2 regions of the Ahrensia sp. 13_GOM-1096m genome follow, and region 2 is predicted to be linked to the other one. Evidence: riboswitches for the same ligand, from Rfam matches in the RefSeq annotation. Region 2 holds a riboswitch; the other holds the start of a gene.
What was found. A riboswitch is a leader RNA that binds a small molecule or an ion and turns the genes downstream of it on or off. The one in region 2 is predicted to bind S-adenosylmethionine.

Region 1 (3,411 bases), on a different contig from region 2:
GCTGGCGGCGTTCTGATTTTTTCGTTTTATGTGAACGGCGCAAGTTTTCTGGCTTTTGCGATCATGGCCGAGAAGCAGCAATTGAAGACAGAAAAGCGCGGCAAGAAATCATTTTTCTTCACCACAGGCTTGGCAGAGGCAACTGAAACATTTGCCGTTTTTTCAGCTTTTTGCCTGCTGCCTACCTATTTTTCGCAGATCGCTTATGTGTTTGCAGCCGTGGTTTTATACACGGCCGCAGTGCGTATTGGGCAGGCAAAAAATCTATTGAACTAAACAGCCTTCGATAGAGCCTGTTCAAGATCCCCGATCAAATCGGCTGTATCTTCAAGGCCAATTGAAAAGCGTACTGTGCCATCAGTGATGCCAAGTTCTGCGCGATCTTCTTCAGACAGATTTTTATGCGTTGTCGTTGCTGGATGTGTAATCAAGCTTTTTGAATCACCCAGATTGTTCGAAAGCTTAATGATCTCAAGAGCGTTTTCCATCGCAAATGCAGACTTCTTGCCGCCTTCCATCTCAAAGCAAATGAGCGTTGAGCCGCCAGTCATTTGCTTTGGAATAATGTTAGCTTGCGGGTGGTCGGCGCGGCCAGGATAAACGACTTTTTTAATGCCTTTATGCTCAGCTAGAAAATCCGCAATAACGCCTGCGCTACGTGTTTGTTCACGAACGCGAAGCGGCAGGGTTTCCAAACCTTTCAGCATGACCCACGCGTTAAATGGGCTCATTGAAGGGCCCGTGTGTCGATAAAAGTCAAAAAGTTTCTCATCGACCCATTCTTGATCCGCTAAAATGACACCGCCAAGACAGCGCCCTTGGCCGTCAATGTGCTTGGTTGTCGAGTACACAACGATATCGACACCAAGTTCCATTGGTTTTTGAAAGATCGGTGTTGCGAAAACATTGTCCAGCACAACCTTGGCGCCGCATGAGTGCGCGACCGAAACCACATGCGCGATATCAATCACTTCCAATGTCGGGTTTGTCGGGCTTTCAAAGAAGAATACCTTCGTATTGGGCCGAACAGCTTGTTCCCATGCTGCTGGATCTGTGCCGTCAATTAATGTTGTTTCAACGCCATAAGTCGGTAGTAGTTTTTCAATAATCCAGCGACATGAACCAAAGAGTGCCCGCGCAGCAACCACATGATCGCCTGCCTGTACTTGGCACAATATTGCAGCCGAAACAGCCGCCATACCTGATGCGGTGGCTTTTGCAGCTTCAGCACCTTCAAGGGCACACATGCGCTCTTCAAACATCGTAACGGTAGGATTGGCGTAGCGCGAATAGACGTAGCCATCATCTTCGCCTTTAAAGCGGGCTTCTGCAGCCTCAGCGCTGTCATAGACAAAACCTTGCGTTAGAAACATCGCTTCAGATGTTTCTCCGTATTGGGAACGGAGAATGCCGCTATGGACCATCTGTGTTGCAGGGCCCCATTTTTTCTGATTATTTGTCATCATGTACTCCAGACTATCCGGCAATAAAAAACCGGACCATGTCGCCATGAACCGGTTGCCTAAACAGCTCGGCCCTTTAGCAAGTTATTTTACGTGGCTGCAAGCCGACCGGCCAAATCACCACAATGAATAACTTGTCCATAAGCCCTCAACGATCTTGCGTCAACACATCGGGAAATTCTATCAAAAATGAACAAGAGGTAGTTTTATGAATATACGGCAGAGCGGCATTTTACCCGATCAGGATATTAAAGCCTTATTTGACAGTGGCGCGCTGAAAAGTGCACGCCCGTTGGATGCGGACCAAATTCAGCCGGCCAGTCTGGATTTGCGGCTGGGTGAGAAAGCCTTTCGAGTACGCGCGAGTTTCATGCCAGGTGCCAATCACCCAGTGCGTGATAAGCTTGAAACTTATAAGTTGCACGAGATTGATCTGCGCGAAGGTGCGGTGCTGGAAACTGGCTGTGTCTATATTGTCCCGCTTTTAGAAACATTGGCGCTCTCAAGTGATGTTGCCGCATCTGCTAATCCCAAAAGTTCGACAGGACGGCTCGATATTTTCACCCGTGTCATGACGGACAACGGCGTTGAATTCGACAAGATTATCCACGGCTATCATGGCGAACTATTTCTAGAGGTCTCGCCGCGCACATTTCCGATTGTTGTGCGCACGGGCTCGCGGCTCTCGCAAATCCGTTTCCGCACAGGCCATGCATTGCTCGATGGTGCCGCGTTAAACATTTTGCATCAGAACGATGTTCTCGTGGCTGACGATACGCCGAATATTACCGACAATGGTATCGCATTGTCGGTGGACCTTGAGGGTAATGAGGACGGGCTTGTTGGCTATCGCGGGAAGCGCCATACGGCGGTTATCGATGTCGATAAGCGTGATGCACATGACGTTCTGGATTTTTGGGAACCCGTATATGTTCGTGAACGCACAGAGCTAATCCTTGATCCTGACGAATTTTATATTCTCGTATCGCGTGAAGCTGTCCATGTGCCGCCGAATTACGCAGCGGAGATGACACCTTTCGATCCCTTGGTCGGTGAGTTTCGTGTTCACTATGCTGGTTTCTTTGACCCGGGGTTCGGGCACTCTGCCGCTGGCGGTACGGGCAGCCGCGCCGTTTTAGAAGTGCGCAGCCACGAAGTTCCATTTGTGCTTGAGCACGGCCAGATCATCGGGCGGTTGGTTTATGAGCATATGCTGAAAACACCGTCGGCACTTTATGGCACTGATCTTAAATCAAACTATCAGGCGCAAGGTTTGAAACTATCCAAGCATTTTAGAAGTAGCTAATCGGGTTGCTTTTTCAATTCTCTGATTTCTGCGCGTAAAGCCCTTAGCTCATTTATGATGACGACGTTTTCATCATGCAGTTCCTGACGCGATCCTGCAGCATCTTCATCATGCTCTTTTTGCATTGCTGAAACGACAACACCAATAAACAGGTTCAGAACGGTAAAGGTCGTACAGGCGATGAAAGGAATGAAAAATGTCCACGCCCAAGGAAAAGCTTCCATAACAGGGCGCACGATGCCCATAGACCAGCTTTCCAGCGTCATGATTTGGAATAATGTGTAGGCCGATGCGCCAAGTGAACCAAACCATTCCGGAAATGCATTTCCAAATAGTTTTGTCGCCATCACTGAAAACACATAAAACACCAGCGCTAGTAGCAATATGATTGAGCCCATGCCCGGTAGGGCATTGAGGAGCCCGCCTATTACGCGGCGAAGCGAAGGAACGACGGACACAAGACGAAGGACGCGCAATATGCGCAGTGCACGGAGAACCGAAAAAGCTCCCGCTGAAGGCACAAGCGCAATGCCCACAATGATGAAGTCGAATATTCGCCAAGGGCTTTTGAAAAAATCCTGTCGGTAAACAATGAACTTCGCAATCAGTTCGACGACGAACACGCCGAGTATGATTTTGTCG
Region 2 (3,411 bases):
GGTCAGATGGGCGCAGGCATTGCGCAGGTTTCTGCAGCTGCAGGCTATAGCGTCGTGCTCAGCGACATTTCCTTGGACAATGCAAAAGCGGCAATCGAAAAGATTGATGCAGCAACGGCCAAGCTGGTTGCAAACGACAAAATGGATGCCGCAAGCCGTCAAGCAATCCTCGCGAATATGACTGCGGCCGGTGACCTATCGGCGCTAGGCGATTGCGATCTGGTTATTGAAGCAGCAAGTGAAGTCGAAAGTGTTAAAAAGTCTATTTTTAAAGAGCTTTGCCCGCTGCTAAAGCCTGAGGCATTGCTGGCTTCGAACACATCATCCATCTCGATTACCCGTCTTGCTTCTTCGACAGACAGGCCAGAGCAGTTCATGGGCATACATTTCATGAACCCAGTGCCGCGCATGAAGCTGGTGGAGCTTATTCGCGGTATTGCGACTGCTGAAACAACATTTAAAGCCGCCAACGCATACGCCTTGGACCTTGGCAAAACGGTAACAACATCCGAAGATTTTCCAGGCTTCATCGTCAATCGTATTTTGATGCCAATGATCAACGAAGCGATTTATACGCTTTATGAAGGTGTCGGCACAGTTGAGTCGATTGATACAGGCCTGAAGCTCGGTGCGAACCATCCGATGGGACCATTAGAACTTGCCGACTTCATTGGCCTCGATACATGCCTGTCAATCATGCAGGTGCTGTATGAAGGGCTTTCAGATTCTAAATACCGCCCATGCCCGCTTCTCGTGAAATATGTCGAAGCTGGCTGGTTAGGCCGTAAAACCAATCGCGGATTTTACGATTATCGCGGTGAAACACCGGTTCCAACACGCTAGGTCAGAACCGGTATCATCTGATAAATCAATAAAGCGGAGAGATTGAGCGCGGCGATACATCGCCGCGAACAGGCATATTAGGTCCCAGCGTCCTGATTTGCTGGGCTATGCGTTTGCGCAATGGTAGCTGACCAGCTGACCGTTGTTCAAACGAAGAATGTATCATGTCCAGTGAGTCGACTGTAAGTGGGCTTGCCATGGTTTTTCCTTTGCATGCAAACACCTCCCAGAATCAAAATACCCAAAGATTGTGTTCTTTCAATGAAAAATTGTGCGCTGCAGCATTATTCTATCGTATAGGCCTGCGGCGATTGATTTGACTGGATGAATTTTGCAGATTAAATAGAATTCGTGGTGATTTGGCCGGTCGGCTTGCAGCCACGTAAAATAATTCGCTAAAGGGCCGTTGCTGAGAAGCCGGTTTTAAGCGTTTATCAAATCGGTTTTAGTCAGCGAGAACACCATGCCAATTCGTATTCCAAATGCCCTTCCAGCCAAAGAAGTTCTGGTTAAAGAAGGCGTCATGGTGATGGATGAGACAACGGCATCGCGCCAGGATATTCGTCCGCTTCAAATCGCGCTCCTCAACCTGATGCCGAACAAAATTAAAACAGAGACACAGATTGCACGTTTGATTGGCTCAAGCCCGTTGCAAGTGGATTTAACATTGGTGCGCATCGGCAACCATGTGGCCAAAAACACCTCTGAGGACCACCTGCTATCATTTTACAACACTTGGGAAGAGATCAAGGACCGTAAATTCGACGGCTTCATCATCACCGGTGCACCGATTGAAAAGCTCCCCTTCGAGGATGTTAGTTATTGGTCTGAATTGCAGCAAATTCTGGATTGGACGACCACCCATGTGCATTCCAGCTTTTTCATTTGCTGGGGCGCAATGGCTGCTATCAACCATTTCCATGATATTCCAAAACATACGCTCGATAAAAAGGCGTTCGGTGTATATCGCCACAAAAACCTAAATCCAGCTTCGCCTTACCTGTCTGGTTTTTCCGATGATTTTTCAATTTCAGTGTCACGCTGGACAGAAGTTAGGCGCGGCGATGTGCCAGCAGATAGCGGTCTCGAAATACTCATGGAATCGCCGGATACTGGGCTGTGTCTCCTACATGAGCAATTTGCAAACCGGCTCTATATTTTCAATCATATCGAATATGATTCAACGTCCTTGTCCGATGAGTATTTCCGCGATCAGGAAAATGGAACACCCGTTGATTTGCCCGCCAATTACTTTCCAAACGATGACCCTAAGAGCACGCCGCAAAACCGCTGGCGCAGTCATGCCTTCTTATTGTTTGGCAACTGGATAAACCAAGTTTATCAGACAACTCAATTTGACCTCAATGATATTGGGAAAGATCGAACATGAGCAGCGAAATTACAATCCGCAGCATACAAAGCGCAGACTTTGACGCTTGGAAAGCCATGTGGACCAAATATCTTGAGTTCTATAAATCAAGCGTTCAGCCGGAAGTCTATCAATCAACATTCGGCCGTTTCTTTGAGCAAGGTGAATTTGAACCCAATTGTTTTGTCGCCTTACAGGACAGCCAGATGGTTGGCCTCGTTCATTTCCTGTATCATCGGCACAATTGGCATGTTGCCAACACCTGTTACTTGCAAGATCTATATGCAGATGAAAATCGGCGCGGCACAGGCATCGGCCGCAAACTCATTGAGGCTGTTTATGAGCAAGCCGATAAAGATGGCGCTGTATCAGTTTATTGGAACACACAAGATTTCAACACTGAAGCCCGTAAACTTTACGACCGAATTGCTAAGTTGACGCCATTCGTCAAGTATCAACGCTGATACAGGGCTTTACCCTTGGCGCGCAACGTCATAATCACTATGTGACGTTGAAACGGCGAGGAAAATATGACGAACGCACCGACCAAAGACGATGTGCAAAGCGCATTGGCAAAGATTAAGCTTCCCGATGGTACAGCACTGGGCGGATCAACGAACCTTTCGGACATTTTTATCGCTGATGGAAAAGTGTTTTTTTCCATCTCATGCGATGCAGCAGAGGCGCAAAAGTTTGAAGCTGTTCGCCTTGCCGCCGAAGAGGCAGTAAAAGCGCTGCCTGGAGCTACTGGCGCAATGGTTGCGCTGACAGCGGAAAAGAAAGCCGGATCACCAAATCCTGCGCCCAAGCCAGCTCCAACGACCGCACCACAGCCAAAACCGCAAGCTGGCCCACAAAACTCCCCCAAAGCGGGCGTTGAAGGCGTCAAGCAAATCATTGCCGTTGCCTCCGGCAAAGGCGGCGTGGGTAAATCGACCACCGCAATCAATATTGCCCTTGGTCTTCAATCTCTCGGGCTGAAAGTCGGCGTTTTGGATGCTGATATTTACGGCCCGTCCCTTCCGCGTTTGCTTGGCATTACGCACAAACCAGAAACAATCGATGGGCGCATATTAAAGCCTATTGAAAAATTTGGCCTACAAGTCATGTCGATTGGCTTTTTGGTCGAAGAAGATACACCGATGATTTGGCGTGGCCCGATGGTGATGTCAGCGCTCACACAAATGCTGCGCGAAGTT

Region 1: linked by a shared signal. The riboswitch ahead of N530_RS0101910 (O-succinylhomoserine sulfhydrylase) and the one ahead of metA (homoserine O-succinyltransferase) in region 2 are both predicted to bind S-adenosylmethionine.

What each region holds. Positions count from the first base shown of each region.
Region 1 is NZ_JIAX01000006.1:322,533-325,943, forward strand. It holds gene N530_RS0101905 (CDP-alcohol phosphatidyltransferase family protein) at 1-276, shown strand, start outside; gene N530_RS0101910 (O-succinylhomoserine sulfhydrylase) at 273-1,463, opposite strand; SAM riboswitch at 1,520-1,597, opposite strand; gene N530_RS0101915 (2'-deoxycytidine 5'-triphosphate deaminase) at 1,678-2,769, shown strand; gene N530_RS0101920 (ion transporter) at 2,766-3,411, opposite strand, start outside.
Region 2 is NZ_JIAX01000013.1:217,338-220,748, reverse strand. It holds gene N530_RS0112050 (3-hydroxybutyryl-CoA dehydrogenase) at 1-843, shown strand, start outside; gene N530_RS19065 (hypothetical protein) at 869-1,042, opposite strand; SAM riboswitch at 1,185-1,262, shown strand; gene metA (homoserine O-succinyltransferase) at 1,307-2,233, shown strand; gene N530_RS0112035 (GNAT family N-acetyltransferase) at 2,230-2,676, shown strand; gene N530_RS0112030 (Mrp/NBP35 family ATP-binding protein) at 2,743-3,411, shown strand, end outside.